3 regions of the Agarivorans litoreus genome follow, and region 3 is predicted to be linked to each of the others. Evidence: predicted binding sites of a transcription regulator. Region 3 holds the regulator's gene; each other region holds the start of a gene.
The links. The regulator LexA, encoded in region 3, represses DNA repair genes until DNA is damaged. The targets are predictions, from matches to a motif close to TACTGTATNNNNATACAGTA.
Positions count from the first base shown of each region.

Region 1: a site for LexA is predicted at 4,480-4,499, ahead of recA (recombinase RecA). Genes of this name have one in related genera too.
Region 2: a site for LexA is predicted at 3,643-3,662, ahead of imuA (translesion DNA synthesis-associated protein ImuA). Genes of this name have one in related genera too.

Region 1 is NZ_BLPI01000001.1:799,791-810,049, forward strand. Features, by position in the region: gene K5L93_RS03665 (aspartate kinase) at 1-101, opposite strand, end outside; gene alaS (alanine--tRNA ligase) at 140-2,764, opposite strand; gene K5L93_RS03675 (regulatory protein RecX) at 2,907-3,356, opposite strand; gene recA (recombinase RecA) at 3,391-4,434, opposite strand; gene mutS (DNA mismatch repair protein MutS) at 4,605-7,169, shown strand; gene K5L93_RS03690 (IS4 family transposase) at 7,664-8,974, shown strand; gene rpoS (RNA polymerase sigma factor RpoS) at 9,023-9,973, opposite strand; gene K5L93_RS03700 (peptidoglycan DD-metalloendopeptidase family protein) at 10,029-10,259, opposite strand, start outside.
Region 2 is NZ_BLPI01000001.1:4,072,245-4,082,503, reverse strand. Features, by position in the region: gene K5L93_RS18815 (hypothetical protein) at 1-234, shown strand, start outside; gene K5L93_RS18810 (bacterioferritin-associated ferredoxin) at 246-437, opposite strand; gene K5L93_RS18805 (Nif3-like dinuclear metal center hexameric protein) at 510-1,262, opposite strand; gene K5L93_RS18800 (DUF2517 family protein) at 1,329-1,532, opposite strand; gene K5L93_RS18795 (DUF1853 family protein) at 1,669-2,478, shown strand; gene fbp (class 1 fructose-bisphosphatase) at 2,481-3,491, opposite strand; gene imuA (translesion DNA synthesis-associated protein ImuA) at 3,713-4,339, shown strand; gene K5L93_RS18780 (Y-family DNA polymerase) at 4,367-5,749, shown strand; gene K5L93_RS18775 (error-prone DNA polymerase) at 5,749-8,808, shown strand; gene K5L93_RS18770 (CDP-alcohol phosphatidyltransferase family protein) at 8,845-9,480, shown strand; gene K5L93_RS18765 (SDR family NAD(P)-dependent oxidoreductase) at 9,648-10,259, opposite strand, start outside.
Region 3 is NZ_BLPI01000001.1:1,764,285-1,774,543, forward strand. Features, by position in the region: gene dinF (MATE family efflux transporter DinF) at 1-91, opposite strand, end outside; gene cyoE (heme o synthase) at 172-1,086, opposite strand; gene K5L93_RS08165 (COX15/CtaA family protein) at 1,064-2,080, opposite strand; gene K5L93_RS08170 (redox-active disulfide-containing membrane protein) at 2,097-2,600, opposite strand; gene K5L93_RS08175 (SURF1 family protein) at 2,597-3,325, opposite strand; gene K5L93_RS08180 (DUF2909 family protein) at 3,318-3,521, shown strand; gene K5L93_RS08185 (cytochrome c oxidase subunit 3) at 3,518-4,393, opposite strand; gene K5L93_RS08190 (cytochrome c oxidase assembly protein) at 4,377-4,955, opposite strand; gene ctaD (cytochrome c oxidase subunit I) at 4,957-6,549, opposite strand; gene coxB (cytochrome c oxidase subunit II) at 6,561-7,667, opposite strand; gene lexA (transcriptional repressor LexA) at 7,958-8,605, opposite strand; gene K5L93_RS08210 (NAD(P)-dependent oxidoreductase) at 8,804-9,682, shown strand; gene K5L93_RS08215 (zinc metalloprotease) at 9,713-10,259, opposite strand, start outside.

The sequences.
Region 1 (10,259 bases), 960 kb from region 3:
TCGCCCGCTTCTTTACAGCGAATAACACGATCAGCCACCGCTTGAATACGCTCTATGGTACCTACCGAGGTGCCGCCATATTTTTGAACAATTAGTGCCACTTGCTTTCCTTATTCTCTAACACTTAATGCATAACTATTTAAAGCTTCTCAACAAGCCACTCTTTCACTTCTTGCAGCGCTTTTGGCAAACCATCAGGGTTTGAACCACCGGCTTGTGCCATATCTGGACGCCCGCCGCCTTTACCACCTACACATTGCGCAGCAATATTTACCATTTCGCCGGCTTTAACGCGGCTAGTTAGATCTTTGGTTACACCTGCAATAAGACTCACTTTACCTTCATTTACTGCCGCCAGTAATACCACGCCACTTTCGAGTTTCACTTTAAGTTCATCTACACTACTACGCAGCGCTTTACCTTCTACGCCATCTAAAAAGGCAATTAATACTTTCACACCGTTAATAGTTTGTATTTGATCTAACACATCATTACTGGCTGCACTAGCAAGCTTAGCTTTAAGCTGAGTGACTTCTTTTTCCAGCATTTTGTTGCGATCTACTAGTTGAATGACTTTTTCACCAATGTTGAATTGGTCGCCTTTAACCAAATTAGCAGCTTTTTCTGTTTCTTCAGCTAAGCGGTGAATCAAATCAATAGCAAATTGCCCGGTTACTGCTTCAATACGACGGACGCCAGCAGCAATGCCTGCTTCGCTAGTGATCTTAAAGAAACCAATGTCACCGGTGTGGTTTACGTGGGTGCCACCACAAAGCTCTGTAGAGAAGTCCCCCATACTCACAACACGAACATCTTCATCATATTTTTCGCCAAATAAGGCCATCGCACCGGCTGCTTTAGCTTCATCCAAGTTCATTACCTTGGTAACAACCGGCAAATTACGACGAATTTGTTGATTAACTAGGTGTTCAACCTGACGAATTGAACTCATTGAAATAGCTTCGAAATGAGAAAAGTCAAAACGCAAGCGCGCAGCCTCTACTAAAGATCCCTTTTGCGTAACATGTTCACCTAAGGTTTGACGCAATGCTGAATGCAATAGGTGAGTCACAGAGTGATTTAAGGCTGTGTTCCAACGACGACGCGAATCTACTTTTGCAGTCACTAATTTTTGTAAACATAAGTCACTACCTTGAACATAACCTTTATGTACAAAAGCTTTACCCACTTTAAGGGTATCTTGTACAACAAAGCTTCCGCCTTCATACATTAACTCGCCAGCGTCACCGGCTTGACCACCTGACTCGGCATAAAACGGCGTTTTATCTAAAACAATAATGCCTTGTTCACCGCTTAAAAGTGACTGTTGGGGCTCGCCATCTTTAAACATTTCAATAATCTTAACGTCAGCATCTAGGTGTTGGTAACCTAGAAACTCGGTAGCACTATCAATAATTAGATTGTCGTTGTAGTCGGTACCAAAGTTACTGGCTTGCTTAGCGCGTTCACGTTGAGCTTGCATAGCCGCTTCAAACTCGGCCTCATCGACACTTAGCTCTCTCTCGCGGGCGATATCAGCGGTTAAATCTGCTGGAAAGCCATAAGTGTCATAAAGCTTAAACACCAAGTCACCAGGAATAACCGAACCTTCCAATTCGCTAAGTGCTTCATCCAAAATTAACAAACCACGGTCAAGGGTTTTGGCAAACTGCTCTTCCTCTAGCTTAAGAACACGTTCAATAACCGGTAACTGAGTTTGCAGTTCAGGGTAAGCTTCACCCATTTCAGCGATTAGTGCAGGCAATAATTTATAAAAGAATGCATCAGTAGCACCCAACTTATTACCATGACGCACCGCTCGACGAATGATACGGCGAAGTACGTAACCTCGACCTTCATTAGCTGGCATAACACCATCTGCGATTAAGAATCCACATGAGCGAATATGGTCGGCAATTACCCGCAACGATTTGTTTTCCAAATCATTGGTGCCAATAATTTTAGCTGCTGCAGCAATCAGGTTCTGAAAAATATCAATTTCGTAGTTAGAGTGTACGCCTTGTAAAATGGCTGCGATTCGCTCTAAGCCCATACCGGTATCAACCGATGGGTTTGGTAAGGGGTCCATTGTTCCGTCGGCTTGACGGTTGAACTGCATGAAGACTACGTTCCAAATCTCAATGAAACGGTCGCCATCTTCTTCAGGACTTCCTGGAGGACCACCCCAGATATGTTCACCATGGTCATAAAAGATTTCGGTACAAGGACCACAAGGCCCGGTGTCACCCATTTGCCAGAAGTTATCTGACTCAAACTTCTTCTCTGGAGACTTATCGCCGATACGAATAATGCGATCTTTAGGCACACCAATTTTGTTTGCCCACAAATCAAATGCTTCATCATCGGTTTGGTAAACGGTGACTAAAAGCTTCTCTTTAGGTAGCTTAACAACTTCAGTTAAGAACTCCCATGCATAGCCAATGGCTTCTTCTTTGAAGTAATCACCAAAGCTGAAGTTACCTAACATTTCAAAGAAAGTATGGTGACGCGCCGTGTAGCCTACGTTTTCTAGATCATTGTGCTTACCGCCTGCTCGCACACAGCGTTGTGAGGTAGTGGCCCGACTATAGCTACGCTTATCAATACCAAGAAATACGTCTTTGAACTGATTCATACCCGCGTTAGTAAACAGTAAGGTAGGATCGTCGTGAGGCACTAATGAACTACTGGCAACTACTTGGTGATTTTTGCTGTTAAAGAAGCTTAAAAATGCATCTCTTACTTCAGCTGAAGTCATCTTCATGAAACTCTTTCCTGGGGGTTTGTAGCAAGTCGACATAGCGGCGAAACCTAAAGTTACCCGTCGATAAGCGCTAAAAAAGGTGAAACCGTTATTAATCGCGACAATATATCATGCAGACCTTTGCAGGCAAAGTGTTCAAGGCTTATTGCTGTTGTAGTTCGTTATACAAGAGATTGATTAGTTCGAAATCGAAGCCTCGTCGAAACAAGTAGGCTGTACATTTTTGCTTTTGCATTCGGTCGCTGGGTAAACCTTGCTTAAATTTCTTGTTAAAACAAAGTTCGATGGCTTTATACCAATCCCAGTCATCCTGCTCCAAAACCTCAATCGCTAAATCGCCGCTAATACCCTTGGTTTGCAAATACTGCTTAATATAGTTTTTGCCGTAGCCTTTGCTAACTCTAGCGCGGGTTAACGATGCTGCGTAGCTTCTATCATCTAACCAAGCATTTTGTTGCGCGTACTCTAGAGCATCACTAACTTCGTCATCTTGGTAGCCTTTTTGCTGCAATTTTTGCAACAGCTGCTGTTGGCTATAGGAACGCCTTGATAGCAAATCGATGGTGGTATGTAAGGCGCTACGATTAGTCATAATAAAAAGGAGCCCTTAGGCTCCTTTGTCTCGCTTATGCTTCTTGATCAGCAGGTGCTTCAGCTACAGGTTCTTGCTCGTTTGGCTCAACCTTAGTAAGCAGGTTATTTCGGATAGTCATTTCAATTTCTTTAGCAACTTCTGGGTGTTCTTTTAAGTAAGTAGATGCGTTTGCTTTACCTTGACCAATTTTATTACCTTTGTAAGAGAACCAAGCACCGGCTTTGTCAACCAGCTTCTCTTTAACACCTAGATCAATCAGTTCACCGTAACGATTAAAGCCTTCGCCATACATAATTTGGAACTCAGCTTGCTTAAACGGTGGAGCAATTTTGTTTTTAACCACTTTAACCCGGGTTTCATTACCAACCACTTCATCACCCACTTTCACCGCACCAATGCGACGAATATCTAAACGAACTGAGGCGTAGAACTTAAGCGCATTACCACCGGTTGTAGTTTCTGGATTACCAAACATTACACCAATCTTCATACGAATTTGGTTAATGAAGATACACATACAGTTTGTTTGCTTAAGAGTACCAGTTAGCTTACGTAACGCTTGAGACATCAAACGTGCTTGCAGGCCTACGTGGCTATCGCCCATGTCACCTTCAATTTCTGCTTTTGGTGTTAAGGCTGCTACCGAGTCAATAACAATCATATCTACAGCACCAGAGCGCGCTAACATATCGGTAATTTCTAGCGCTTGCTCACCAGTATCAGGTTGAGATACCAATAGGTTGTCTACATCTACACCTAGCTTTTTCGCATAGATAGGGTCTAAGGCATGCTCCGCGTCAACAAATGCACATACCTTACCCACTTTTTGGGCTTGCGCAATAGCTTCTAAAGTAAGTGTGGTTTTACCAGAACTTTCAGGACCATAGATTTCGATCACGCGGCCCATTGGCAAGCCACCTGCACCCAATGCAATATCAATTGATAAAGAACCAGTAGAAATGGTTTCAATATCCATGGTACGGTTATCACCAAGCTTCATGATTGAGCCTTTACCAAATTGCTTCTCAATTTGGCCTAGGGCCGCAGCTAATGCCTTTTGTTTGTTCTGATCCATATCGCCCTCGTTAGGTGCTTTTAACTATCTTGTTGAACAGTAGTATACTGGGTATTCATACAGTATCAAGTTTATTCCATAAAATTCCTAAAAGAGTTTTGCCTAATTAGCTGGCAGCTTTTATCCTTGCAGCTTCGTTCAACTAAATAGCCAATAATTCGATTACGCTGATGACTGAAACAAACCTAGAAAAACATACGCCAATGATGCGCCAGTACCTTAATCTAAAGGCGCAACACCCTGATATTCTGCTGTTCTATCGGATGGGCGATTTCTATGAGTTGTTTTATGACGATGCTAAACGCGCATCTGAATTAATGGATATTTCTCTAACCAAACGTGGACAATCTGCTGGTACGCCTATTCCCATGGCAGGCATTCCCTATCACGCAGCCGAGAACTACCTTTCACGACTTGTACAACTAGGCGAGTCAGTCGCGATTTGTGAACAGATTGGCGATCCAGCCACCAGTAAGGGGCCGGTCGAACGAAAAGTAGTTAGAATCATCACCCCTGGTACAGTAAGTGACGAAGCACTACTAGAGGAAAAGCAAGACAATTTATTAGTCAGCGTGGTGAACCAACAGGAACAAATCGGTCTTGCTTATCTGGATATTGCCAGTGGTCGCTTCGTTATCAATCAGTTTAATGGTGAGGATCAACTTCAAGCCGAACTACAGAGACTAAACCCAGCCGAATTGCTCTACCCCGACGATTTTGAATTTTACCCAAGTTTGCAAAGCTACAAAGGCCTACGCCGACGCGGTGAGTGGGAGTTTGATTTAGCCACAGCAGAAAAAGTGCTAAACCAGCAATTTGGTACTCGTCATCTAGATGGTTTTGGCGTGAGTGAATATCCCCTCGCCCTGTCTGCAGCGGGTTGCTTATTGCAATATGTACAGGATACCCAGCGCACTGCATTGCCACATATCAATGCAATTATTATTGAAAGCCAAAGCCAATTTATTCAGTTAGATGCAGCTAGTCGTAAGAACTTAGAACTTACTCGAAACTTGGCCGGCACTTATGACAATACTCTCAGCGCCATTTTAGATCGCAGCGCCACCGCCATGGGTAGTCGTTTGCTCAACCGCTGGATCCATCAACCGTTGAGCAATCAACAAGAAGTTATAGCTCGCCAAAATTGTATTGCCGAGATCTTAAGTGCCGACCTCTATCCACAGCTACAAAGTATTCTTAAATCCATCGGCGACATTGAGCGTATTTTAGCGCGCTTAGCACTGCGCTCTGCTCGTCCTCGAGATCTTGCTCGCCTACGTAATGCTTTTGACCAACTGCCCGAGCTACAAAGTTATTTACTTAACTGCCAAGCTTTGGCCCCTTTAGCTAACACCATCAGTGAGTTTCCAGAGACTCTGGCACTACTACAAAATGCAATTATAGATAATCCTCCAGTACTCATTCGAGATGGTGGGGTTATTGCGCCAGGCTACAATCAAGAGCTGGATGAGTGGCGTGACTTAAGTGACGGGGCTACTCAGTTTTTAAGTGACATAGAGCAACGTGAGCGTGAGCAAACCGGCATAGCTAATCTAAAAATTGGCTATAACAAAGTGCATGGTTTTTATATTGAAGTTAGTCGAGCCCATGCAGAACAAGTTCCAGAGCACTATATACGTCGCCAAACTTTAAAGAATATGGAGCGCTACATCATCCCCGAGCTTAAAGAGCACGAAGAAAAAGTGCTTTCTAGTCAAGGTAAAGCGCTAGCCCTTGAAAAACAGTTATACGAGCAACTACTCGACCTGTTAATGCCAGAGCTAAGCAAAATGCAACAAAGTGCTCAAGCCATTGCTCAACTAGATGTTCTAGCTTGTTTGGCAGAAAGAGCGGAAAGCCTAAACTATTCTCGCCCAAGCTTTGTGAAAAACTCAGGTATTAGTATCCAAGGCGGCCGTCACCCGGTTGTAGAGCATGTAAATGAAACACCATTTATTGCCAACCCTATTCAACTAAACAAACAGCGCCAGCTATTAATAGTTACAGGCCCTAACATGGGCGGTAAATCGACTTATATGCGCCAAACAGCACTTATCTGTTTGATGGCTTACATGGGAAGTTATGTTCCGGCTGATAGCGCAGAGCTTGGACCAATAGATAAGATTTTCACTCGTATTGGGGCGTCCGATGATCTGGCAAGTGGTCGTTCTACCTTTATGGTTGAGATGACTGAAACTGCAAATATATTGCATAACGCCACTGCCAATAGCCTAGTACTGATGGACGAAATTGGCCGAGGAACAAGCACTTATGATGGTATGTCATTAGCTTGGGCTGTCGCACAGGCATTAGCTAAACTTAAATCACAAACGCTTTTTGCTACTCACTATTTTGAGTTAACTCAGCTTCCGGAATTATTGGAAGGGGTAGCTAATGTGCACTTAGACGCGGTTGAACATCAGGATACCATCGCATTTATGCATCAAGTACAAGATGGCGCGGCGAGTAAAAGCTATGGCTTGCAAGTAGCTGCTCTTGCTGGCATTCCAAAAGCAGTTATTAACCAAGCGAAACGAAAGCTCAAACAACTTGAGGCGATTGAGCCTGCTGGCTCAAATGCAGTAAATGGAGACTTAGCTGCTCAGTTAAACATGGACTTAGGCGAACCAGAACCTCACCCGGTTGTTGAGCAGCTTAAACAGCTCGACCCCAACGAACTAACTCCCAAAGCAGCTTTAGACTTATTATTTAAACTAAAACAGCAAAGTCATTAAACCGCTTATTATACCAATCACACTAAGTAAGTGATGAGAAATAACGCAGGAAGAATACTCGAGAATAAGGCAGAGTTTTATTGATAAGTAACCTGAGCTCGGGATAAAGAAGTGACGATAACTCTGCAACCCAGTACTTAATCTAGCTTCATGTTTCTAGCGAGATAGTTTTGCTTAGTTCAGGGCGAAGCTGCGCGCCAATAGCTAGCCTATTGCAAGTAGCTTCAACACCGAAATAAGTAAAAGTAGCCGCTAGAAACCGACTTATTATCCCAAGCTCAGGTTAAGTAGTATTCTACAATCAAAAATCCTAACGCAGTTATCGAGTATTTTAACCAGATAGAATGAACAGTTACTTAATACGATAGGTATTAAGCCAGCAACTAAAAAAGGAAGCCTAAGCTTTAATGCCGATCAGTTAAGACAGATCCATTGACGATCTTTCTAGGTATAGCAAAATCCGATGTCATTAATGGCATCGGATTTTTTCGTTTATGGACGTCTCACAAGCACTCAACATCATCAATGACTGGAAGCCCAATCAAATTGAAACACTGGCTGATTTGTTACCCCTTGAGCTCATCAATGATGCCTATGCTTTGTCCGATACGGTTACGCTGAGAAAACGCAAGCTGTCGCTTGAGTCACTGGTCTGGTTGCTTGTTGGAATGGCGCTTTATAATGACAAATCGATAGCCAATATCGTGAATCAGCTCGATATTGTTGACCGTGAAGGTAAGCCTTTCGTTGCGCCAAGTGCACTCACGCAACGGCGTAAACAGCTAGGCGAACAAGCGATACACGATGTCTTTCAACTCATGTCAAAGCGCTGGTGCCAACAAGCCAACTTCGCTCACTGGAATGGTTTAACATTACTCGGTGTTGATGGTGTCACTTGGCGTACTGATGATTCTAAAGAGAACAGCGATGCATTTTCTCGACCTAAAGGCACACAATACCCACAAGTGCGCATGGTGTGTCAGATGGAGTTAAGCACACATCTCATCACCGCCAGTGCTTTCGACGACTACAACGTCAACGAAATGGTGTTAGCCGAAAAGCTGATTAAAGATACGCCAGACCATAGCCTAACGATGTTCGACCGTGGCTTTTATTCGATGGGGTTACTGCATGCTTGGCAGAGTGCAGGTACAGAGCGCCACTGGCTTCTGCCATTAAAGAAAAACACTCAATATACCGTGCTGAGAAGCTTTGGGCGTAACGATAAACTTGTCACCCTTACTAGTAATCCTAGAGCGCGTAAGTTATGGCCAGAACTATCCGAAACGATGACTGCTCGTCTCGTGACCCGCAAAATCAATGGCAAGACATTTGAGGTACTCACCTCCATGATTGACCCGATGCGCTTTCCCGCAGCAGATATTGGTTCATTGTATGGACACCGTTGGGAAATCGAACTGGGATACCGAGAGCAAAAACAGTTTATGTTGGGAAGGCGTTTGACACTCAGAAGCCGTAAACCGGAGCTGGTGCGCCAAGAGCTATGGGGCATTTTGCTGAGCTATAATTTGATACGGTATCAAATGGTTGAAATGTGCTTTGTGTTGAAAGGGAGCTACTTACCTTACCAGCTGAGTTTTAATGGCGCGTTAGCGCATGTCATGAGGTTATTGGTAGGACTGCCTTATTCCAGCCCAGGGGCAATTCCTCGGCAGCTCAAGCATTTTTATGGGATGGCAGAAAGCCTCATTCTTCCGCCAAGGCGAGAACGAACCTTTCCAAGGTGCGTTAAGCCCAGACCGCAGCGATACGCTAGAAACAAAAATGCCGTTCACCTTAAGTGAACGGCATTGAAGCCTAAGCTTCCTTTTTATTATCTAATATTTCTTTATCTACACTTTAAATAACGAGTCGATAGATAGATTCTGTAGAGAAAGTATATCGCGTAAGCGACGTAGTGCTTCAACCTGAATTTGTCTAACACGCTCACGAGTTAAGCCAATTTCACGGCCAACATCTTCCAGCGTAGACGCTTCGTAACCAAGTAAACCAAAGCGACGTGCTAATACTTCGCGTTGCTTGCTGTTTAGCTCGCCTAACCAACCAACGATGCTATTTTTCATATCGTCGTCTTGGGTGCGGTGTTCAGGTCCGTGGTCATTCTCATCTGAAATGATATCAAGCAGGGCTTTATCATTATCCCCACCGATAGGCGTATCAACTGAGCTGATGCGTTCGTTTAGACGTAACATCTTAGTGACATCTTCAACCGGGCGATCTAGTGTTTCAGCAATTTCCTCGGCGGTTGGTTCGTGATCTAAACGGTGTGCTAATTCACGTGCTGTACGTAAATATACATTTAGCTCTTTCACCACATGAATCGGTAATCGAATAGTTCGAGTTTGATTCATGATTGCCCGTTCAATGGTTTGACGAATCCACCAAGTAGCATAGGTAGAGAATCGGAAACCACGCTCGGGGTCAAATTTTTCAACTGCTCGAATCAAACCAAGGTTCCCTTCCTCGATTAAATCTAGCAGTGCTAAACCACGGTTATTGTAGCGGCGAGCAATTTTTACTACCAAACGAAGATTGCTTTCAATCATTCTTTTACGCGCGGCTTCATCACCTCTTAAGGCGCGGCGGGCATATAGGACTTCTTCTTCGGCGGTAAGTAATGGAGAGAAACCAATTTCGCCAAGATAGAGCTGAGTAGCATCTAAACTCTTGGAAACATCGGCTTGCATGATGTCATCTTTATCTGATTTTTTATCAACAGTTTGATTCTTTGAATTTTCTGTTGAAACGCTTTTAAGTTTTACAGCAGTTTTTACTTGGGTCATAGCATAACCTCCCTGAACAAGACCTGATTGCTATTATTGTTATGTGCAATCTAGGCTAGAGTGCCGGTAGATACTTAGCTGGATCTACTGACTTTCCTTTGAAACGGATCTCAAAATGTAATCGCGTATCGGTTGTTCCTGTATCGCCCATATCGGCGATGTGTTGTCCTACTGCTACTTGCTGTTTTTCTTTGACACGTAAACGACTGTTATGAGCGTAAGCACTTAAATAATCATCGTTGTGTTTTATTATTATTAGTTTTCCGTAACCCCGTAATGCACTACC
Region 2 (10,259 bases), 2.3 Mb from region 3:
CAACTTAAAAACCACCCTACTGTACTGGACTTGATTGACGTATTAGTGATTTCTTTAGATATGTGGATCTTACTCAATGTAAATAATGACAACCGTGGATTTTGGCAAGCTGTAAAACAACGCTGTCAGGAACAACAGGTGGCTTTGGCAATACTAGGTGTTCAGCCAGAACTTATTCAATATTGGCGAGATAAGGGCTTTGATTTATTGATTCACCGCGATGAAGCGGAGTAAGTAGCCTAGGCTTAGGCTACTTCGTAGTACTTAGGTGTAATAGATAATTCTTTATCAATGATGGTTTTGGCCATTCTGGCACATTTTCCACATTCAGAAGCAACACCATTCTTTTTACGTACATCAGCTAAATTTTCACAGCCTTGTTGCACTGCTTCTTTAATTTGCTTATCAGTAATGCCGTGGCATAAACATACAAACATTGCTTCACCTCATCAATCACAATAAAACAAGTATATTGCGAACCATTATCATTCGCAATATCTTTTTTAAGCTTATACCGGATTATCGACATCAATAAAAGTAACATCTAGGTCGTGGGTTTCTGCCAACCACTCCCCTAGTGCCTGCGCGCCGTAACGTTCGGTAGCATGGTGGCCAGCGGCAAAGTAATCAATGCCCATCTCACGCGCTGTGTGTACGGTGTTTTCAGAAATTTCACCACTAATAAATGCATCTAAGCCCTGCTCAGCCGCTAAACCAAGATAGGATTGTCCACCACCTGTGCAGATACCTACTTTTTGAATACTATGGCCATTAGCGATGTGCAAAGGTTTACGCTGCAGCACCTGCTCGATACGTTTGGCAAATGCTTCACCGGAAAGTGGCTCTTCTAACTTACCCACCATGGCTACGCTACGCGGATCCCACGCTTCGAGGCCACGCTTTAAGGTAATGCCAAGGCGCTTAGCGAGCTGTGCATTATTACCAAGCTCTGGATGTACATCTAAGGGTAAGTGGTAGCCATAAAGGTTAATATCATGGTTTAACAAGGCTTGCAGGCGACGACGCTTCATACCGGTAACCACTGCCGCTTCGTTTTTCCAAAAGAAGCCATGATGAACCAAGATAGCGTCGGCTTTATGCTCAATGGCTTGGTCAATTAAGGCTTGGCAAGCTGTAACACCAGTAACAACTCGCTTAACCTCTGCACGACCTTCTACTTGTAAGCCATTGGGGCAGTAGTCTTTAAACTTAAAGCTTTCTAAGTGCTGGTTTAATATGTTTTCTAATCGGGTATTTTTCATTACATTAACTCACAATGGTTTGGCACATTGTAAGTAGCAGACCCAGCTTTAAACAAGCCTTATAGATTAGAACAAAACAAACTGGTTAATTTTGTCAGCTTGCTGCATCCAACTTGGACGATCATTGCGCTTAATCCACTGGCGGTGCAATGCGCTATAGAAAGGCGCTCTTAGGCCGGCAAGGGCAACAAAAGGGAAAGAAACCAAACCCACTAAAAATAGTGCGATACGACGAACGATGATAATGCTGGTAGAAAATTGCTTACTCATTTCGAACACCTCAACTGGTTAGACCACCAAATAGTAGCTAATATTTGGTAATAAAACTACAAAAACCAGTGAAACAGTCGAAATAAAAAGCAAAATCTTTAAACAAGTGTAAATTAATAACAAAAGAGCAACATTTGTGAATAAAAAAACATGGGAAAATGATCTGCACTGGTGTTTAAACGCGCCTGCTTTGCTGCCTCATGCCCTGCCTTTTATGGTTGACTCTACCTGGCAACAACAGTGGCAATGGGCGCTTAAGGAGCATTTAGCCCATATAGTTGAGCCACAGGCTAACTCTCGCTTAGGTTTATATTTTGAGCAATTGTGGCGGGGCTTAATTGAAGCACACCCAGAATGGCAATTACTCGCCGATAATGTCGCTGTGCAACACCATGGGCGCACCCAAGGCGCTATCGACTTTTTGCTGGTAAACCATCAGCAGCAACAAATAGAGCACTGGGAGCTAGCTGTGAAGTTTTACCTAGCACGCAATGCTTCACCTTGCGCTTCTGATTACTTGGGGCCTAATCAACAAGACAGACTGAGCAATAAACTCAGCAAATTACTGCTCAAGCAAATCCCTTTAGGTAAACACCCACAGATCCAAGCATTAGCCCAAAAATATGCTAACTACTCTTTTAAACAGCGCATTGTGTTGCCCGGGTATTTGTTTAGATTAGGCAATGATAGCCACCCCACTCCACAAAATTTGCATTGGTATAGCCTAACTCAATGGCAAACAATGCAAGCTCAGGGGTGGTGTGTATTGGCTAAGCAGCAATGGCTTAGCCCTGGCGCTTATCCACTAAGCAAAGCTGGTAATGTAGTAGATGTTTCACGAGGTCCTGTACAACTCTACTTACCAGAGCAAGCTAAGCAGCAGGAAAAGCGTATCTTTGTCTGCCCTGATGATTGGCTCACCAGGGCAAACAATATTAAGAGCTAGTTTTACTGTTCTTCAGATGAATACTCTCGCATCATCTCTTCAACGGTTTCAACCATATGTTTACTGCCACAGAAGAAGGGAACCCGCTGATGCAGCTCTTCTGGTTCAATATCCATAATACGAGTAAAGCCATCGCTGGCCTTGCCCCCTGCTTGCTCAATCAAAAAGGCCATCGGATTACATTCATACAATAAACGTAACTTCCCTTTAGGTGCAGAGGCCGTTGAGGGGTAGATGTAAATTCCGCCTTTTAGCAAGTTGCGGTGAAAATCAGACACCAAAGATCCAATGTAACGCGAGGTATAAGGTCGATTGGTTTCTGGTTCAATTTCTTGGCAGTACTTTAAGTACTTCTTAACCCCAGTTGGAAACTTAAGGTAATTACCTTCATTGATTGAGTAAATTACCCCGTCATCAGGAATGGTCATATTCTCATGAGAAAGGTAAAACACCCCTAACGATGGATCACAGGTAAAACCATGAACTCCATGACCTGTGGTATACACCAACATCGTCGACGAACCATATACCACATATCCTGCAGCGACTTGGCGATGACCCGGTTGCAAAAAGTCCTCTAATACTGCTGGCGCACCACAAGGGCTGATACGCTTATAAATTGAGAAAATAGTCCCAACCGACACATTTACGTCAATATTTGAGGAACCATCTAAAGGATCCATTAGCACAACGTATTTACTGTCGATAGAACGAGCACTGTCAAAACTAACAAACTCATCTTCTTCTTCAGAGGCTACGCCACATACCTCACCACGCGCCTCAAGCGCAGCTTTAAATTTCTCATTCGCATATAAATCTAATTTTTGTTGCACTTCTCCTTGCACATTTTCTACGCCAGTAGCGCCGATAATATCAACTAACCCTGCTTTGTTGATCTCACGGTTAACTACTTTAGCGGCTAAACGAATAGCCCCTAATAGCTGAGTAAGCTCCCCTGTGGCATCGGGAAACTGGTGTTGTTTTTCTATTATGTATTCACCAAGAGTTATCATTTTAATCCCTATTTATTAGCACGCTTCCTATGAAAACCTTTTCAGCCTTCAATGTTATTTTGCAAGTATTTACGAAAAATTACTAGCACATCAGTTTAATTGTCATACATATAAAGCAAAAAAAACATTTGCAAAATCTCCAAACAAAGAATACTGTATATCCATACACTGTACAAAAACACAGTTAAACTTCGACATTGACTTAGAGCATGGAGCGAACAATGGCACAACAAATTGAACAACTGCTACAAAGCAACAAGGTATGGCAAGGCAGCCAATGGCAACACAGTCATCTTAACGTTCATTCAAGTGGCTTTGCACAACTCGACCAACAACTACCTAACCATGGTTGGCCACAAGGCGGCATCACCGAAGTGCTGTACGAAAAACATGGCATTGGCGAGTTACAATTATTGCTTCCTGCTCTAGCTAAGCTTAGTCAACAATCGCGCTGGATTATTTGGGTTGCACCACCATTTATGCCTAATGCCCCTGCACTACAGCAGCATGGCGTAGATATTAGTAAAGTCATTGTTATTCGATCTGAGCAGTGTAGCGATACCCTGTGGACCATTGAGCAAGCATTAAAAAGTGGCTCTTGTAGCGCAGTATTAGGCTGGTTAGACGGCTTAGATTTAAAAGCCAGCCGCCGCTTGCAGTTAGCAGCAGAACAAGGAGATTGCTTAAGTTATTTATTTAGACCGCTACAGCAACAACAGCAAAGCTCTAGCGCCAGCGTAAGAATGGCCTTGCACCCTAGCAAGTCACCAGAACACATTAACTACCATCTGCTAAAACGTCGTGGCGGCGCCCCGCTCTATGAGCAACACATTCCACGACTTAATTAATGCCGATGCCTTTTATGCAAGTGCAACATGTATTGGATTTACCTTGATTTTCCCCAGCTCGCGTTGGACCTACTACAACGCGAGCACCCCAGCCAACAAGCCTTGGCAATACATCACAACAAGCAAATCATTCAACTTAACCAAGTAGCACATCACTTAGGGGTTTATTTAGGTTGCTCGCTTAATACCGCTTACCAATTAGCACCACAGCTCTGTTTATATCAACAAAGTGATTTATCTTGTGATGCCTACTTTGACGCCTTAGCCCAGCAAGCTTTGCACTACTCAGCGCAAGTTGCAGTACATCCAGATAACGGGCTGTATATTAGCGGTGTCGGTATGCGTAATATTTACCCTAAGCCAGAGCAGCATGTGTCTAAGTTGGTACAACACTACCAGCAACAACAGCTTAGCTTTCGTATTGCCCATGCCCATAGCGCGATAGCTGCCCGCTGGTTAGCTCGCTCACAAAATATCAAGCAAGCAGGATCGGGAATTACCCAGCTAGCCGATTTACCACTGAACTTTAGCGACTTACCCTCTCACCAAGTCACGGCTTTACAAGCAATGGGCTTATATACCATTAAACAGCTTTATGGTTTACCTCGGCCAGAGCTGCGTAAACGTTTAGGCGAAGATAGCCTAGCGTTACTCGATCAAGCTAATGGGCGATTAACGACTCCACTGCGCTTCATCACAGCACAAGCCCATTACCAGCAACGTTTTCCTTTGTTAGCCGAAACCCACACGATTCAAGGTTTAATGTTTTCACTAAAACAGGCTTGCCAACATTTTCAGCAGTGGTTAAGACAACACCAGCTTTGCAGCAATATATTGGTACTGCGTTTAAATTTTAGAGATAAACCCAGCGAACAAATCATCTTAAAAAGTGCTCGTTTATTACAAACCAGCCAAGATTGGCTAGCACTATTTCGTTTAAAGTTGGAATCAACTCGCCTAGCAGCTGCGGTGATTGAATTTAGCCTAGATTGCCAAGCCCTTTATCCTCTTGGCCACCAAATCACCGGTTTGTTTGAACAGCAGCAATCCACGAGTGATAGCTTGCTGTTTGACCAATTAAGTGTGCGTTTGGGCGAGCAAGCAATTAGCCGCTTAGGCTGCCAAGCAGATTTTCGCCCCGAGTATGCCAGCCAATACCAGCCTTTGTCTCAGCATGAGACGCTTAATTACCCTACACAGTTTGCTCGCCCCTGCTGGCTACTGCCACAGCTAAAACCCATCAATATTGAACATTACGCCCTACTCTCTGAGCCCGAACGCATCGCTAGCGGGTGGTGGGATGAACAAAGCATTAACCGAGATTACTACATAGCACAAAGTCCCAATCAAGGCCTGGCTTGGGTATGCCGAGAAAAACAACAGTGGTACCTGCACGGCTGGTTTGCCTAATGAATAACACGCTTTTTGCCGAGCTTAATGCCCAGAGTAACTTTAGTTTTTTATACGGCGCTTCACACCCAGAAGAAATGGTAGAGCAAGCCCAGCGTTACGGCTATCAAGCCATTGCGATTACTGATGAATGCTCATTAAGTGGAGTTGTTCGAGCTCATCAAGCCGCCGAACCATTAGCCATTAAACTTATTGTGGGTAGCCAATTTACCACCGATGAACAATGCCAATTGGTGGTTCTGGCTAAAAACCTTAAAGGTTATCAGCAACTTTGTCGCTTTATTACCCAAGCAAGAAAGCACAGTAAAAAAGGCAGTTATCAAGTCACACTACAGCAATTTGATCAACGACTTAACCAATGCTTACTCTTGGTTAAAGCCACTCCTGCGCTACAAGCAATACACCTTAAGCAGCTGCAGCAACAATTATCTCAAAGCCTCTATTTGCTGTTGCATAACGACTTATCTCAACCCACTAAAGTGCTAAACAGTTATCGGCAATTAGCCAAGCAACACGCAATGCCCTGCCTTGCATCCATTAATCCACGCATGCACTTGGCTAATAGAAAGCGCTTAGCCGACATTCTTGATGCCATTCGCCAACACAGCACTGTGCAGCAAGCGGGTTTTTTATTAAGCAGTAATGCCGAACGTCGCCTATTACAGTGGCCTCATTTGCAACAGCGCTACTCTAGTGAAGAATTAGCCCTTAGCACTCAACTTGCTACGCAATGTTGTTTTAGTCTTAATGAAATTCGCTATCAATACCCTAAAGACAATGTACCGGCAGGTTATAGCGCCCAGCAATACCTGCGAGAACTGGTTGAAACAGGCATACAACAGCGTTTTGGTGAGCAGCTTTCTGCTGAACTACGAGCGCAAATCGAACATGAGTTAAGCTTAATTAGCGAGCTCAATTACGAACACTACTTTCTCACTATTTACGATATTGTGGCCTACGCACGGCAACAAAACATTCTCTGCCAAGGGCGAGGCTCTGCCGCCAACTCAGTGGTGTGTTATTGCTTGCGTATTACCGAAGTTAACCCCAACCAAGTGGGCTTACTGTTTGAGCGCTTTATTTCTAAAGAACGTAATGAGCCACCAGATATCGATGTCGATTTTGAACACCAGCGCCGCGAGGAAGTCATTCAATACATCTATCAAAAATATGGCCGTGACCGCGCTGCTTTAGCTGCCAGTATTGTCACCTACCGCACCCGCAGTGCAATTAACGAAATAGGTAAAGCCCTAGCTATTCCTGCGCATATACTACATGGCCTTAACCACAATATTGATTGGCGTGATGGCAGTAACTCAACCAGTCAAAAGATTGTTCAAGCTGGCCTATTACCAGAAGCTAATGCACGCAATTTTGCTGAACTAGTGGAACAATTACGCGGCTTTCCTCGTCACTTGTCACAACATGTGGGTGGTTTTGTCATTGCCCAAGACAAGCTGTGTGACTTAGTCCCCATAGAAAATGCCGCCATGGCCGATCGCACTATCATCCAGTGGGATAAAGATGACTTAGAAGCACTACATTTAATGAAAGTAGATGTACTGGCTTTGGGAATGTTAAGCGCGATTCGCCGCTGCCTTGCCAGCTTAAGCCAACGGGAACAACGCACCATTAGCCTTAGCGATATTCCACAAGATGATAGCGCCACTTACGACATGCTATGCAAAGGCGACAGTGTGGGCATTTTCCAGGTTGAATCACGCGCACAAATGAGCATGTTGCCACGGCTAAAACCACGCAACTATTATGATCTAGTGATAGAAGTGGCGATTGTTCGCCCCGGCCCAATTCAAGGCGACATGGTGCACCCTTACTTGCGCCGACGTAATGGCGAAGAGCCGGTAGATTACCCAAGCCCTGCAGTAGAAGCCGTATTAGCGCGCACCCTTGGCGTGCCAATTTTTCAAGAGCAAGTAATTAAGTTGGCCATGGTAGCAGCAGGATTTAGTGGCGGCGAAGCAGACCAACTGCGTCGCGCTATGGCCACTTGGAAGCGCAACGGCAAGCTAGCCTACTTTCGCGATAAACTCATCAACGGCATGCAACAGCGCGGCTACCCTGTCGCATTTGCTGAGCGTTTATTTTCGCAAATTCAAGGTTTTGGTGAGTACGGCTTCCCCGAATCTCATTCAGCCAGTTTCGCCTTACTGGTTTACATTTCGTCTTGGCTTAAATGCCATGAGCCAGCAGCATTTTGCTGTGCACTGCTTAATAGCCAACCCATGGGCTTTTATAGCCCTAGCCAATTAATTCAAGATATACAACGCCACGGAGTGAGAATTCTGCCCATCGACATTAACCAAAGCAATTGGGAACATAGTCTCGACTACAGCCAAGATCCTAAGGGCGCAATTCGATTAGGGTTAAAGCAAGTAAAAGGACTAAACAAAAAAAAGTTTGCGCGTTTATTAGCAAATCGACCAAGCCAAGGTTTTAGCCAACTCAGTGAATTAACCCAGCAACTCGATAAAACCAGCTTAGAGTCTTTAGCCACTGCCGACGCTTTTGCCTGTTTAGCAGGGCATCGCCACCAAACCCGCTGGAAAATGAGCGGTACCGAGGCCCCCTTACCACTATTTGCTATGCCCAAAGAAGCACCGGTAAACTTAACTGCACCTAGCGAAATAGAAGATATTCGCCAAGACTACCACGCAACTCGGGTTAGTTTACGCCGACACCCTCTGCATTTACTGCGTGAACATCAGGCGCTAAAAAATTGTTATTCACAAGCGCAATTGCATCACTGTAAACACGGTCAGTTAGTTAAGGTGGCAGGTTTAGTAGTGGGTCGGCAACGGCCAGGTTCTTCAGCCGATGTCACCTTCGTCACCTTAGAAGATGAAACGGGCAACAGCAATGTGATAGTCTGGTCAGCAACGGCTAAAGCGCAGCGCCAAGCTCTTATTTCTTCTCGTCTTCTAAAAGTTCACGGACGATTAGAACGCTGCGATGAAGTAATACATATTATTGCAGGGAAGCTTGAAGACTGTTCGTGGTTACTCGCCGATTTATCGGTACGCTCGCGAGACTTTCGCTAAGCATGCGATAGATAAACAACAATAAATAGGACAACAATGTTAGACCGTTACGCCGTAAAAATTATAAAAGCGCCATTAGATTACAGTGCTAAACAACTCGATAATGCCGGTTTAAGCGCCAATCAAATTACCCTTATTGGTTTTTTTATTGGTTTAAGCGCCATCCCTTTTCTCGCTTTTCAGCAATACCATGTTGCCTTGGCGCTTATTTTGCTCAATCGGACTTTTGATGGCTTAGACGGTGCATTAGCGCGCCGACAAGGTTGCAGTGATTTTGGCGGCTATCTCGACATTGTTTGCGATTTTATTTTTTACTCCGGCATTGTGTTGGGTTTTGCGCTAGCAGCTCCCGAGCAAAATGCCGTTGCGGCCAATGTACTTATTTGGACCTTTATGGGCACCGGTTCAAGCTTCTTAACCTTTGCGATTATGGCCGCTAAGCGCAACATTGATAATACAGTGTATCCGCATAAGTCGTTGTATTATTTAGGTGGTTTAACGGAAGGAACAGAAACTATCGCCACCTTTGTACTATTTTGTTTGTTCCCACAACACTTCGCTACGTTGGCACTTATCTTTGCCGCATTGTGCAGCGTAACCACGGTCACTCGAATACTGGCAGCTAAAGCCACATTTACCGACAACGGCGGCACAAGCAACACCGCTGCGTAAACAAAAAAACCGGTAATACGCTGTATTACCGGTGGCAAGTAGCCAAACTAAGCAATCAAAGCAATAAAAGGCAGAAATTATTGCTCACCGAACACTTAGTGGTTTATGTAACTTGATAGCTCGAATCACTGGGCAGAGTCTTAGCTCAGCGCAGCTTGGCCAAATAACTACTCCGCAGCTAAGCTATTGTAGGCATTAATACTCATACCCGCAGTAAAGCCGCCATCTACACCAATCGTTTGTCCATTAACAAAAGCACAATCTGGCGCAGCTAGAAAGTGAATAATAGCTGCCACTTCTTCGGGCTCGGCAATGCGACCAAGCGGCACTGCTTTATGCTCCATACGCAATTGAGGCTCACCACCTTCGGCTCGTGCCATTGGTGTATCCACCGACGTTGGACAAATGGCATTCACTCGAATATTTTGCTCACCTAACTCTAAGGCAGCGGTTTTAGTAATCCCCAATACCGCCCATTTAGAGCTTACATAAGGCGCTAAGTAAGGCACACCCTGTACACCCGCGGCAGAGGCAACATTCACTATGCTACCGCCTTGGGTCATATACTGTGTGGCGTGTTTAATGCCATAAACCACACCCATGGTGTTCACATTAAAATTGAAATCAAAATCTTCTTTTTCAGATTCAAGCAACGTGTTGTAACCGCGATTAACTCCAGCGCAGTTGACTACAATGTCGATTTTTCCGCATAGGTCGTTGGCTACGGCCATCAGGTTGCGAACCGAGTTTTCGTCTGACACATCGGTTTTTACAAAAAT
Region 3 (10,259 bases):
TGTCCACCAGCCCTAATAAAGGAATAGTGATGTTAGATAAAATCATTGGCACGGCAATGGCCGCAATGGCGGAAAAACGCGAAACAGACATGAAAGGGAAACTAAGCAGGCTATAGCGAGAGTGTAAGAGTTAGTTACACTCTCGGCAAGCCTTTAAAAGCTAGGGGCTGTTTATAGCAAAGCAAACAACCAATGGTCTGCCAACAAGGCAACAAACAACAACATCAAATACACTATCGAAAAGGCAAATAGGCGCATTGCGTCACGCTGGTTATCCCCCTTATACAGCCGCCAAGCTAAGTGCATAAAACGCAGGTTAAGTGCACAACTTAATACGAGATAAAGCACCCCACTCATGCCTACTAAAAAGGGTAGCCAAGCAACGGCGAACAGCAGCAGAGAATAAAGAACTATCAACTTTTTGGTAAAGCCAACACCGTGGGTAACCGGCAGCATTGGAATATTAACCTTGGCGTAATCTTCACGGCGAGCAATTGCCAAGGCCCAAAAGTGTGGCGGAGTCCAAGTGAATATCAGCATGACTAGCAATAAGGGCTCAGCCGATATGGCGTTGTTTACTGCCGTCCATCCCAACAATGGAGGCATAGCACCTGCTAAGCCGCCAATCACTATGTTTTGCGGCGTTGCTCGTTTAAGCCAAAGGGTATAAATCACCGCATACCCGACTAAGCTAGCTGCAGTTAACCAAGCAGTCAGTGGATTAACCCACCAATACAGCATGGCAAAGCCCACCACCGATAACAGTGAGGCCCATAACAAAGCCTGCCAATTAGCTATAGCACCAGTAGGTAAAGGGCGTTTGTGAGTGCGTGCCATTGCGGCATCTGCTTCACTATCAATGTAGTGATTAAAGGCGGCAGCGCCCGCAGCCATAAAACCTATGCCTAAGTTACCTACTAGCAGAGCTTGCCAAGGCGGCAAACCAGAAGTTGCCAAGCATGCTCCTACCACCGCGGTGAGCACAATAAGGGCGACCACTTTGGGTTTGGTGAGTTTGTATAAGGCGCGCCAATTAATGCCTTTGTTGAGTGAACTTGGCGGGTTAAGCGTGTTCAACTTCGCCATAATGCGTCTCCTTTTGCTCAACGAATGTTGCTACGGCCGCACCCTGATAGTGAGCCAAGATTAAACTTATTAGACTTAACAACAGCATGGCAGCCACTAAGTTATGCGCCACCGCTATCGCCAAGGGGACTTGCCAAAGCACATTGGCAACGCCTAAACCGACTTGAGTAAACAATATAAAAATCAGCCTAGAGGCACGTCCTCGTTCCATATCACTATGTCGTCGCTGAATGTAACTTAGCGCCAGAATGAACAAGTAAATGGCTGTTACGCCTGCCCAAATACGATGAGTGACATGAATGGTTTTACGCTGTTCATGACTAAGCACACCAAATTCGTAATCATTGCCAGTAGCATGAGGCAGCGGATCAAATGCATCCAGCTGGTAAGAGCTTAACCACTCTTCATGGCAAAGCGGCAAGCCCTGACAAGAAATGGCCGAGTAGTTAGCCGATGTCCAACCACCTAATGCTATTTGCACAACTAATACCAACAAACCTAGCCACAACCAACGACCACTGCGTTGAGGCTTACCAATAGGGCGCTTGGCAATCATTAGCCAAGTAAACAATAAAGCTAGCATCGAAAAACCACCCAATAGGTGCCCCATAACCACAATGGGCATTAAACCAAGTGTCACCGTAAGCATGCCTAATATGGCTTGAAAGCCAATAAGCAGCACTGAGGCCAGCGCAATTAAGCGGTTTTGCTTTTGCCAAAATGCCAAGGCAGCTAATCCCACCACCAGCAAACCCAATGCTCCCGCAAAATAACGATGGATCATTTCGTTCCAGGCTTTGTGGGCTTCTAGCGGCCGCTCAGGGTAAGCACTAGCCGCGTGTTGAATATGTTCTTCACTTTGTGGAACCGCAAACTGCCCATAACAGCCAGGCCAATCGGGGCAACCTAAACCAGCATCAGTTAAGCGGGTAAACGCCCCTAAACCAATGACAACAACGGCAAGTAAAATAGCGGCAATTAATCCCTTTTGCATACGCTGTCCTTAGACTCTATTGAAACCGAGAGTTTTTAATCAGTCGCTTCAAATCGGTGATTAGCCCTTTGATCTGCTCATCACCTTGAGCGGGTTGGTAGCTCAATATCACCCAACCTGTTGGGTCTATCACTAACCACTGTTGATCGTAATCGGTCAGTTGTTGATTAGCTTGTCCCAGCCTCATTTGCTCAAGGCCGTCGTTTATTTGACTAAGCTGTTCGCCGGAAGTAAGCGCAACTTTTTGAGTTTGCTGTTTGGCGATGCCCAAAGCTAACCAAGCATTATTGAGTTTGCTAAGCTGTTGCAAACAAGCTTGCGAGCAGTCGCCATCAATAACCTGAGCAATCGACCACTTACCTATGGGATAGTTTTCCAACTGTCTTGGCGGCTCCATCCACTCCCCATGACTAAGTGCACCCGGTTCATACCAGCCCATTTTAAGTACCACCCAAGCCAAAATAAGCGGCACTAAAAATACCGAAGCAAGTAACAACATGGTTTTTTGGTGACTTCTCATAAACCTTCCTTGTTTCCATTCTGCACGCAAAAATAAACGGTTAAGCCAGTGGCAACTAAGGCCATTAACAACCATTGCAGCGCATAACCTTGGTGCTTTTGCGGCGATATTGACACTAGCTGTTCAGAACTATGCTCAACTTGGCTATCTAGCACAAAAGGCAATAATTCAAGATTCCAATAATCGGACAAAGCCGCAATATTGATTTGCTGAACCCGCAGTCCCTGCGGCAGCTCTTCTAACCAGTGCTGCTGATTAAGTACCACTGGCAAGCTAATTTCTCTTAATCGATAGCGCAAAGGCAGCTCTTGAGCAGTTATGGCATCTGGTAACAAACGCCTATCTGCTCCAGCGGCCTGCCAAGCAAGACGCACTAATACATTGCCTTGCGGGGTATCAGCTAAGGTATAGGCGTCGTACCCCACTACTCCTTCATTTACTTTATTGTCTAACCACAAAAACTTATCCGTGCTTGCAATGTCACTTAGCGTAACTAATTGAAACGGCTGCACACCCGAAGCAAGGGCCTGTTCTAAACTGGTTTCGATAATTGATTGCTGCTGGTATTGGTCTAATAACTGCTGTTTTTGTTCACTGCGTTGCCATTGCCACAAGGAAAGCTTGACCATTAGCCCTATCAGCGCAACCATAAGCACAACAAACAGTATCAAGCGGTAAGAAACTGTTTTTTTATCAGCCTGTTGAGAGAGCTTAGTTATGGTCATAAAACTGCTAATTACCGCGTTAATCCTGTTTGTGGTGGTGAACATGCTGTTTGCTTTACGGGTAATGCTAAAGGGCGGAGAAAAACCAATGACCCATTATTTGGGAAAACGCTTAATCTTTAGCGTATTGGTTATCCTATTAGTTTTACTCGCCATGGCGTTGGGCATTATTCAGCCCAACCCACGCCCTTACTAAAGCACATAGACAAAAATAAACAGACACAACCACACCACATCTACAAAGTGCCAATACCAACTCGATGCCATAAATGCAAAGTGACTCTTACCGGTAAAGTGGCCTTTTAGTACCCGCAAAAACATCACCGTAAGCATGATGGCGCCTAACGTAACGTGTAAGCCGTGAAAACCAGTGAGTAAGAAAAAGGTATTGCCATAAATACCTGAATCAAGGCGCAAGCCTAATTCCTGATATGCATGAATGTATTCTTCAATTTGGAAAAACAAGAAAGCAAAACCTAGCACCAAGGTAATGGCTAACCACATTTTAAGTGGCCCACGTTTATCTTTCTCTAAACTCACATGAGCAAAGTGCAAAGTTACTGACGAAATCACCAGTATTACGGTATTCAACAATGGCAAGCCGAACCAGCCCATCGCTTGGGTTGTTGTACCGCCGGGCGTTTCAACTAGTGGCCACATGGCAGTAAACTCTGGCCATAACACCGCGCCAGTCATTTCATTATTACCAGCACCGCCCAACCAAGGCACAGCAATCATTCTGGCGTAGAATAACGCTCCGAAAAATGCACCAAAGAACATTACCTCAGAGAAAATGAACCAACTCATGCCTTGGCGAAAAGAGCGGTCCATTTGGGCACTATATAAGCCATCCATGCTCTCTTGGATAACATTGCCAAACCAACCAAACATCATGGTAACAATTACCACAAAGCCACATGACAATATCCAAAGGCCGTAGCTTTGCTCACTGCCCATTTGTTGAACAGAAAAACCTGCGCCCATGGCGATTAGGAATAAACCCACCGCGCCAACAATTGGCCATATACTTTGCGCAGGAACGTAATACTTCTCATAAGGCTGCGTCATTGCTCACCTCTCCATCGGCACTTAGTTGTGCAGTTTCAGATTCAATCGGCTCGCCCTCTACGGCAAATAAGGTGTAAGCCAAAGTTAAGGTATTTATGTCTTTAGGTAACTCAGGATCTACGTAGAAGAACAATGGCATGTCTTGTTGTTGACCCGGAGCTAGGGTTTGCTGCTCAAAACAAAAACAGCTGACTTTTTTCAGATGATTGGCCGCCAAACCAGGGCTAACCGAAGGAACCGCCTGCACCGTGCCACGTTTGGGAGTAAGGTTACTAGCACTAAAATCAACCTGTAGCGTCTCACCTGGATGGACTTTTACTTGGTTAACCTTAGGGCCAAACTTCCAATTAAGCCCTTGCGGCACATAGCTAATAAACTCCACGGTTACGGTGCGCTGTTGGTCAGTAACAAGGCTTAGTTCGCTGGCTTCTGTAGCAGTTTTGCCGTTAATGCCGGTAACCTGACAAAATACGTCATACAGCGGCACCAAGGCGTAACCAAAGCCGAACATAGCCACTACTACAAGCAGCAGCTTTGTGACTAAACGGCCATGGCCAAGCATATTATTTAATCTCCGGCGGAGTAGAGAAACTGTGGTAAGGCGCTGGCGATGGCAATGCATCCCATTCTAAGCCCTCTGCGCCTTCCCAAGGTTTAGCCGGAGCAGGTTCACCACTACGAATACATTTAATCACCATGTACAAGAAGATGAACTGCGACAAACCAAAGGCAAAACCACCAATACTCACTATGGCGTTAACATCGGCAAACTGCAGCGCATAGTCTGGAATACGCCGTGGCATGCCACCTAAGCCTAAGAAGTGCATAGGGAAGAACAACACATTTACCGAGATAAGCGAACACCAGAAATGTAGCCGGCCCAGGCCTTCGTCGTACATATTACCGGTCCACTTAGGTAGCCAATAATAAGCAGCAGCCATAATCGAGAATACTGCGCCTGTTACCAGTACATAATGGAAGTGCGCCACCACAAAATAAGTGTCGTGATATTGGAAATCTACTGGCGTAATCGCCAGCATTAATCCCGAGAAACCACCAATGGTGAACAGCACAATAAAGGCCAGTGCAAATAACATCGGCGTTTCAAAGGTCATTGAGCCGCGCCACATAGTGGCCACCCAGTTAAATACCTTCACCCCAGTAGGCACCGAGATCAGCATGGTGCAAAACATGAAGAACAACTCAGCCGCAACAGGCATACCAGTAGTAAACATATGGTGCGCCCACACAATGAAGCTTAAACCAGCAATAGATGCAGTGGCGTAAACCATCGAGGCATAACCAAACAATCTTTTACGAGAGAAGGCAGGAACAATCGCCGAGATAATGCCGAATGACGGCAAAATCATAATGTAAACTTCGGGGTGGCCAAAAAACCAAAATATGTGCTGGAACAGTACAGGGTCTCCCCCACCGGCGGCATCAAAAAATGACGTGCCAAAATACTTATCGGTAAGCACCATGGTCACTGCACCCGCTAATACCGGCATCACAGCAATCAACAAAAATGCAGTGATAAACCAAGTCCACACAAATAGCGGCAGCTTCATGTAAGTCATGCCGGGTGCACGTAAGTTCATAATGGTCACAATCACATTGATCGCCCCCATAATCGAACTAATCCCCATAATATGCACCGAGAATACAAACAAGGCAGTACTATCAGGGCTGTAGTTAGTAGAGAGCGGTGCGTAGAAAGTCCAGCCAAAGTTAGGGCCACCACCTTCCATAAACAGCGAGGCTAACAGCATGGTGAAAGCAAAAGGTAAAATCCAAAAGCTCCAGTTATTCATGCGTGGCAAGGCCATATCTGGCGCGCCAATCATCATCGGAATCAGCCAATTAGCCAAACCGGTAAAGGCCGGCATTACTGCACCAAACACCATGATTAAGCCGTGCATGGTGGTCATTTGATTGAAAAAGTTAGGTTCAACTAATTGTAAACCTGGTTGGAACAGCTCGGCGCGGATCACCATCGCCATTGCGCCACCGGTAATAAACATGGCAAAACTAAACCACAAATACATTGAACCAATGTCTTTATGGTTAGTGGTTAATACCCAACGCATTAAACCGCGCGGGGCACCGTGATGGTGCTCATCATGGTCAGCATGAACGTCACTAATCGTGCTCATTATCTCTCTCCCTACTGCGCTGCGTTTTGCACGGCCACAACATCCTTGGCCTGCACTAAATCACCGGTATCATTACCCCAAGCGTTACGCTCGTAAGTAATTACGGCAGCCAGCTCTTTTAAACCTAGCTGTTTACCAAAGGCTTGCATCGCAGTGCCCGGTACACCATTCACAACTACTTCAATATGTTTGCCCACATCACCAATAGCGATTGGGCTGTCTTTCAAGCCAGGGAACACACCTGGTAAGCCTTCACCGTTAACTTGGTGGCAAGCCGCACAGCTTTTGTCGTAGACTTTTTTGCCCAGCGACATCAGTTCGTCTTGCTCCATAGTCATAGCAACCAGCTCTAACTCTTGGGCCTGTTTGGCTTGATAAGCGGCTTCTTCTTCGGCTAACCAAACATCGTAATCGGCCTGCGTTTTAGCAATAACCACAATCGGCATAAAGCCGTGGTCCTTACCACACAACTCTGCACACTGGCCGCGGTATATGCCGGGTTTATCAATGATGGTCCAAGCTTCATTAATAAAGCCTGGGTTGGCGTCTTTTTTAACTGCAAAATCGGGTACCCACCAAGAGTGGATAACATCTTCCGAAGTCATCAAAAAGCGTACTTTTTTATCGATGGGCAATACCAGCGGTCGGTCTACTTCAAGCAAGTAGTTTTTGCGTTTTTCCAGCTTGCCGTTAACTTCATCCATATCAGAAGCCAGCACGCTATAGAATTCCAGTTCACGGTCAAAGTATTTGTAATGCCACTTCCACTGGGACCCTGTTACTTGAATGGTGATATCGGCATCGGAAGGATCTTCCATGGCCAAAAGAGTTTTAGTGGCAGGAATCGCCATGCCAATCAAAATAATGAAAGGAACGATGGTCCAAATAATTTCTACTTTGGTACTTTCATGAAATTGAGCCGGCTTGGCCCCTTTAGACTTGCGATGATGAAAAATAGCCCAGAACATGGCGCCAAACACCAGCACCCCAATAGCACAACAAATATAAAAAATTGTCATGTGCAGGCCATAAACCTGCTCACTAATGGCGGTAACACCCGGACGTAAGTTGAATGACATTTCTTGCGCAAATACTTGCGACGAAAAGAATGTCAGCATTATTAGCTGAATCCATCGGCCCACAGCGCTCTCCTTTGCTAGTAGCCAACGACAACAACTTTCCAAACTAGGAAAGTAGCTGCAGAAAAAGGGAAATCTCCCCCCAAAAAGTAGTAGACAGCAACAGCTAAATACAAGCTACTGCTTATAAATTAACCCCTAAGTTAAAGAAATGTAAATATATTGTTGAAATTTTTATAGATAAACACAAAAGATGTGATGCTAACGACAAAAGCCCAAATCGGGCTGATTTGGGCTTAAAAAGGGCGGAACTTATTGCTATGTAAGGCTTACATCCAATCGGCAGTGCGAATAATACCTACCGCCAAGCCTTCGATTTCGATGCTTTGATACTCTAAATCAACTTCAATAGTTGAGAGCTCTTCATTCTCTGGGTGCAAGTAAACCATTTTACCGTCGCGCTCAAAACGCTTAACCGTAACATCGTCTTCTAAACGTGCCACCACCACTTGCCCATTATGAACATCATTGGTTTTATGCACTGCTAACAGGTCACCATCCATAATACCGATGTCTTTCATACTCATTCCCTGCACCCGCAGTAAATAATCAGCATGAGGATTAAACAAGTTAGCATCTACCGCATAGTGTGACTCTACATGCTCCTGCGCCAAAATAGGCTCGCCTGCAGCCACTTGGCCAATTAAAGGTAAACCGGGTTCTAAGTCTTCGGCTACTGACTCATTAGCGCTGGCTGGCAAATACTCTTCACTAATGCGAATACCACGCGAAGCACCAGGGATCATCTCAATAGCCCCTTTCTTAGCAAGAGCTCGTAGGTGCTCCTCCGCCGCATTAGCGGAGCGAAAGCCTAATTCTTTAGCGATCTCTGCACGGGTTGGCGGCATACCCGTTTCGGAAATATGACGACGAATTAATTCAAATACTTCTGTTTGACGGGGTGTTAAGGGCTTCATAGTCTACCTGTAAGTTTATACAGCACACTGTTAGTATATACAGCATGAGCAATGAAGCAAGGATTTATCGTTAGCACGATCAAAATCAAATTATTAATACTTTAAGACAAATAAAAGCCACTAGCCAATTGCTTAAAAAGTGACTGAGGTATATGCTTAGGCTAATTAATAATACAATATGATTTACTGGAGTTGAATATGACAAAGCCTGTCATCGGTTTCATCGGCCTTGGTCTTATGGGCGGCAACATGGTTGAAAACCTGCAAAAGCGCGGTTACCAACTAAATGTAATGGACTTAAATAAAGAGGCTGTTGCAACGTGTGTTGCTCGTGGTGCTAAAGAAGCAAGCTCAGCAAAAGAACTAGCAGAAGCTAGTGACATTGTAATGCTTTGTTTAACCACTTCTGCAGTAGTTGAAAAACTTATCTACGCTGACGACGGGATTTTAGCCGGCATTAAAGAAGGCGCAGTATTAGTAGACTTTGGAACCTCTATTCCAGCCTCTACCCGTAAGATTGGTGAAGACTTAGCTGCTAAAGGTGCCGGCATGATTGACGCACCATTAGGTCGTACTCCTGCTCACGCTAAAGATGGCTTGCTAAACATTATGGCAGCTGGCGATATCGATACCTTTAACAAAGTTAAACCGGTATTAGACGAGCAAGGTGAAAATGTATTCCACCTAGGTGCTCTTGGCGCTGGTCACACTACTAAGTTAGTAAATAACTTTATGGGTATGACTACTGTTGTTGCTATGTCGCAAGCATTTGCTGTAGCCGATCGCGCTGGTGTAAACCGCCAACAGTTATTCGACATTATGTCAGCAGGTCCTTCTAACTCACCGTTCATGCAGTTTTGTAAAAACTACGCAGTAGATGGTGTAAGTGACTTAGGTTTCTCTATTGCTAACGCAAACAAAGACCTTGGCTACTTCTTAGAAATGGTAAAAGACTTAGGCACAGAATCTAAAATTGCTGAAGGTTCTTCTGCAAACTTAGCCGCTGCATTAGATGCAGGCCTAGGCAACGGCAATGTACCAGAGATTTTCGATTACTTTCTTAAACTAGAAAAGTAACTCGAGCTCCTCGTGACAAGGGTGTAACAGTCAAACTGTTACACCCTTGTTTGTTTTAAAGCCAGCATTTCTCCATGCTAGCATCAACAGAATACTGGCAAACAAACCTGCCGATAGCGGCTCACTAACTCTGGTAGCCTCTGCCACAATCAGCACTGGATTAATGTCTATCCAATAGTAATCTTCATCACCTTGCACCAAGGGGCTGTTAAAAATACGCGTGACTTCATCAGGCGTAATCAGGGTTTGATTGTTCAAAGATGGGTTCATCAAAAACGCACCATCCTTATGCGGCAAACCTAAGTTATGACCGAGTTCATGTGCTAATAGCTCTCCACCAAAAGACCCTGCAGCATAGGAAGACTCAACCACAAAGTCGTTACCAAAATACTCACCACAACCAACAATACCAGTAAGAACAAAGCTGCCACAGGCACTAATGGTATCGATGAAATAGAAGTTAACTACATTGGCTGGACCAACGTGCTGATTGAATAGCTGGGTGACTTCTGCGCTAGTGGTTATATCAAGCAGCTCCGGAAACACCAACTCGCTGGCAGTGCCAATACGAATATCG